Regions from separate parts of the Apibacter adventoris genome, predicted to be linked through region 1. Evidence: riboswitches for the same ligand, from Rfam matches in the RefSeq annotation. Region 1 holds a riboswitch; the other holds the start of a gene.
What was found. Region 1 has a riboswitch for S-adenosylmethionine ahead of C4S76_RS11990 (TonB-dependent receptor plug domain-containing protein). Riboswitches for the same ligand answer to the same signal wherever they lie in the genome.
Positions count from the first base shown of each region.

Region 2: another riboswitch for S-adenosylmethionine. It lies ahead of C4S76_RS05435 (trans-sulfuration enzyme family protein); the one in region 1 lies ahead of C4S76_RS11990 (TonB-dependent receptor plug domain-containing protein).

Region 1 covers NZ_PSZN01000017.1:71,894-74,104, forward strand. Annotated here, with positions in the region: gene C4S76_RS11990 (TonB-dependent receptor plug domain-containing protein) at 4-1,044, opposite strand; SAM riboswitch class I at 1,145-1,244, opposite strand; gene C4S76_RS06625 (ATP-dependent Clp protease ATP-binding subunit) at 1,393-2,211, opposite strand, start outside.
Region 2 covers NZ_PSZN01000010.1:41,309-43,519, reverse strand. Annotated here, with positions in the region: gene C4S76_RS05440 (homoserine dehydrogenase) at 1-29, opposite strand, end outside; gene C4S76_RS05435 (trans-sulfuration enzyme family protein) at 55-1,191, opposite strand; SAM riboswitch class I at 1,352-1,452, opposite strand; gene C4S76_RS05430 (MerR family transcriptional regulator) at 1,689-2,015, opposite strand; gene C4S76_RS05425 (SDR family NAD(P)-dependent oxidoreductase) at 2,139-2,211, shown strand, end outside.

The DNA.
Region 1 (2,211 bases):
ATCTTAAATAGTAGATTTTAACAAAGGCTGAAATCCGTTGGGATAATATTCTGATACAACATTAGAGGTTTCGCTGGGAAGTCTCCTGAACTCTGCTCCTTCTCCCTGCCTTAAACTAGCTCCTCCGAAAGAATATAAGTTAAATTTATCTGAGAGAGGATAGATAGCATTTACAAAAAATTGTTGATTTTTAATCTGTGCATCACCTATTCTAAATCTAAAATCTCTTTGTGTAACCCCCTTTGCTGCCATAATTTGTTCATCTTCTGCTCTTGCCTGTTCTGGATTTGGAGCAAATTCATAAGCAAAATTGTTTCCAAACTTATCTAAATTGTTTTCATATGAACGGTTGGTTTTATTTCTTTGGCTTACCACCAGTGAAAGATTTATAGAACCTCCGTTAGTTCCTAATTTAGTTCCATAATTTCCACTAAAGTTGTAGTTTTCACCATCTTTTCTATTAGTTATTCCATAAGATATAGAGGCTGATCCTCCTTCATTTTTTTTTAAAATAATATTAATTACTCCTGCTATGGCATCAGATCCATATTGTGCTGCTGCTCCATCTCTTAATACTTCAATTTTTTCTATTGCTGAAACAGGTATTGCACTTAAATCTGTCCCTACTGAACCATTGCCTACTGTATTTTGATAATTAACTAAAGAAGTAGTATGACGTCTTTTTCCATTTACTAAAACCAAAACCTGATCTGGTCCCATACCTCTCAAAGTTGCCGGATCTATGTGTTCGGTACCGTCTGAGGATGATTGACGTACCGAATTAAATGAAGGAACCAAATAATTTAATAAATCATTAGCTGTAATTTGTGGTGAATTTTTTTCAATTTTCCTTACATCTATAACATCTATGGCTACAGGAGAATTTACAACGGTTCTCTCGGAATTCCTTCCTCCTATTATAACTACTTCATCTAAATCATTAAACTGTTCTAAAGAGTCTATGGCTACTTTTTCCTGAGCTGTTATATATTCAAAAAAACTTACAAATAATAAGGATAAAATTAATAAAATCTTTTTTTTCATTCTCTTTTTTTAATTATTAGATCATTTTATAAATAATCTTAATCAAGAAAGTCTTAAAGAAAAGATTTTATTCGCTTGGTAGATTTTTATTTAAGCAAATCACTCATCTTTCCCCTTAAGGGCTGGAATTAGCACCATGCTGAAGTTAGCCGGTTGCCAAGGTTTCACAGGGCCAGTCCCTCCACCTTTCTTGATAAGTCTTGCAAATATATTATTATTTTATAGAATTTAATTATCTTAAATAAAATAATTTTCTTGTTGTTTAAAATCAGTTTTATATCCAATTCATTTACAAACTAAAAAAGCCACTTGATCAAGTGGCTTTTTTAGAATATATATTTTATTTTCTTACTCTTTCGATTCTGATGTTTTTTCTTTTTTACCTAAAATTTTTATCTCAGTATTACTTTTATCTTTATTTAAACGAATTTGTATATGATCTTCTTTTAATATTGAAGAATTAATTATTTCTTCAGCAATTAAATCTTCTATATACTTTTGTATAGCTCTTTTAAGAGGACGTGCTCCAAAGTTTTTATCCCATCCTTTTTCTATAATAAATTCTTTAGCTTCTGGAGATAATTCTACTTTGTATCCTAATTTATCAATTCTTGCATATACTTTTTGTAATTCAAGATCAATAATTTTAGAAATGTTATCTTTATCTAAGTTGTTAAATACAATTACGTCATCTATCCTGTTTAGGAATTCTGGAGCAAAAGTTCTTTTTAAAGCATTTTCTAAAGTTGATTTTGCTCTTGCATCTGAAGATGATTTTTTAGCAGAAGTACCAAAACCAACTCCATCGCCAAATTCTTTTAATTCTCGAGTTCCTATATTGGAGGTCAATATTATGATAGTATTTCTAAAATCTATTTTTCTTCCTAAACTATCAGTTACATGTCCATCATCCAATATTTGTAACAATATATTAAAAACATCCGGGTGAGCTTTTTCTATTTCATCAAGTAATATTACCGCATAAGGTTTTCTTCTCACGGCTTCTGTTAGCTGTCCTCCTTCTTCATACCCTACATATCCCGGAGGCGCACCTACTAATCTTGATACCGCAAATTTTTCCATATATTCGCTCATATCAATTCTAATAAGAGCATCTTCCGAATCAAACAATTCTTTCGCCATTACTTTAGCTAATTGAGTTTTTCC
Region 2 (2,211 bases), on a different contig from region 1:
ATGCCCAGTTTTAATCTTTTTTTTGTCATAATCTATAATTAGAACCTAAGTTTTTTAAGATAAGGCTTGTTTTAAATCTTCCAGTAAATCTTCTATATCTTCTATACCTACAGATAAACGAATAAGAGAATCTTGTATTCCTGAGGCTTTTCGCACTTCTATAGGGGTAGATTTATGAGTCATACTTACAGGGTGGCTTACTAAACTTCTTACATCACCTAAATTTTCCGCCAAAAGAAATATTTTTGTACGAGTTAAAAAATCTGTAGCAGCAGCAATAGTATCATCTTTCAAACTAAATGAAACCATACCTCCGAATGCTTTTTGTTGCTTTGCTGCAATTTCATGATTTTTATGTCCTTTTAAGCCCGGATAATATACTTTATCTACTTTAGGATGATTAACCAGAAATTCTGCTACTTTTAGCCCATTTTCAGAATGTTTTTTCATTCTTAAAGGAAGTGTTTGTATTCCCCTTAGGGTAAGCCAACTATCAAAAGGCGACAAAACTCCTCCGGTTGTGTTTTGTATATATTTTAGTTCTTCAGCTAGTTTGGGATCTTTTACAACTAGAAAACCACTTAAAACATCTCCATGTCCGGATAAATATTTGGTACCGCTGTGTACCACTATATCCGCACCTAATTCTATAGGGTTTTGGAGTACAGGAGATAAAAATGTATTATCTACTATCAGCAAAGCACCTACACTTTTTGCTAGTTTTGAAATTTCGGCAATATCTGAAATTTTTAAAGTCGGATTTGTAGGAGATTCCAACCATATAAAGCGGGTTTTAGAAGAAATCGCATTTTTAACATTTTCAATATCTGTAGTATCAATAAATTTAGAAGTGATTCCCAAACGATTATATATAGTAGTTAATACTCTGTAAGTACCCCCATAAACATCGTTTACAGCTACTACTTCATCTCCTTGTTTTAATAATTTCAACACGCAATCTGTTGCAGCTAATCCCGAGGCAAAAGCAAACCCGTTAGTACCCATTTCCAATTCAGCAATAGCCTCTTCTACTACTTTCCGAGTGGGGTTTCCGGTACGTGTATAAGCAAAACCTTTATTTACATCGGGTGCTTCCTGTACATAAGAAGATGTTTGGTAAATAGGAGTAGAGATTGCTCCCGTTAATTCATCTGGTTTAGAAATGTGTACAATTTTTGTTTCTAATTTCATGATGTGGTTGTTTTTTACAATTAATAAATTAAATTCATTAATCACAACAAAACAACTTATACAAGATTTTCCTATTTTTTTCAGAAGAAGCTAAAAAAAGCTTCTTCCGATAGGTCGAAAGAAGCTTAATATATTTAAATCGGGTTATAAAGCTATTCTCGACTTATCTTTCCCATAATGGGGTTGGATGCAGCACCTTCTCATATAAGAGGGTTGCTAAGGTATCATTGGGCCAATTCCCTCCACCTTTCTTGATAAGTAATTTTATTAATGATCCAGTTAATATGCAAATATAGATTTATTTTTTGAAATTTCAATAAAAAATAAGAGATAATATTATTATAGTTTTTTAAAAATAATTTAAATCTGCATTATTAACAAGGATATGAGTGCACAAACAAACTAACAAACTAACATAATAAAGCTTATGAACACTTAAAGCATCTATCTAAAGAATTTATCTATTGATAGAATTGGAAAATGAAAAGGATAATATTTTATTTTTCATCAGATTCTTCATCAAAATTCAGCTTTTTCAAAGCGCTTTCAATCATTTGCATTCTGCTTTCCAGTTTTTTAGCTGAAGCATCTAAAGTATATCCTTCTTCTAATAATTCTTTAATAAGTAATATTTTTTTGATGTTTTCATAATTATATCTCCTGTTTTTTCCTTCTTCTTCTGTAAGGCTTTTTATTATTCCTTTGTCTTCCCAATACCTGATTTGACGACAAGGGATTCCGGTTATTTGAGAAACCTCTCCAATACCTATAATTAATTTCTCTAAAAACTTAAAATCAAAAGAAAGATTTTTATTATCACTCATTTTGTAAATAATTTACAAATAATGTTGTAAATATAAAAAATAGTTTATTTCTTTGCAATTGTAGATTATTTACATTTTTTGTAAATAAATTAATATTATTAACCAAAAATTAAAATTTATAAGATGTTTACAAACAAAAATGTTATTATAACCGGCGGTACAGATGGTATAGGTTTAGGAATCGCTCATGCATTTG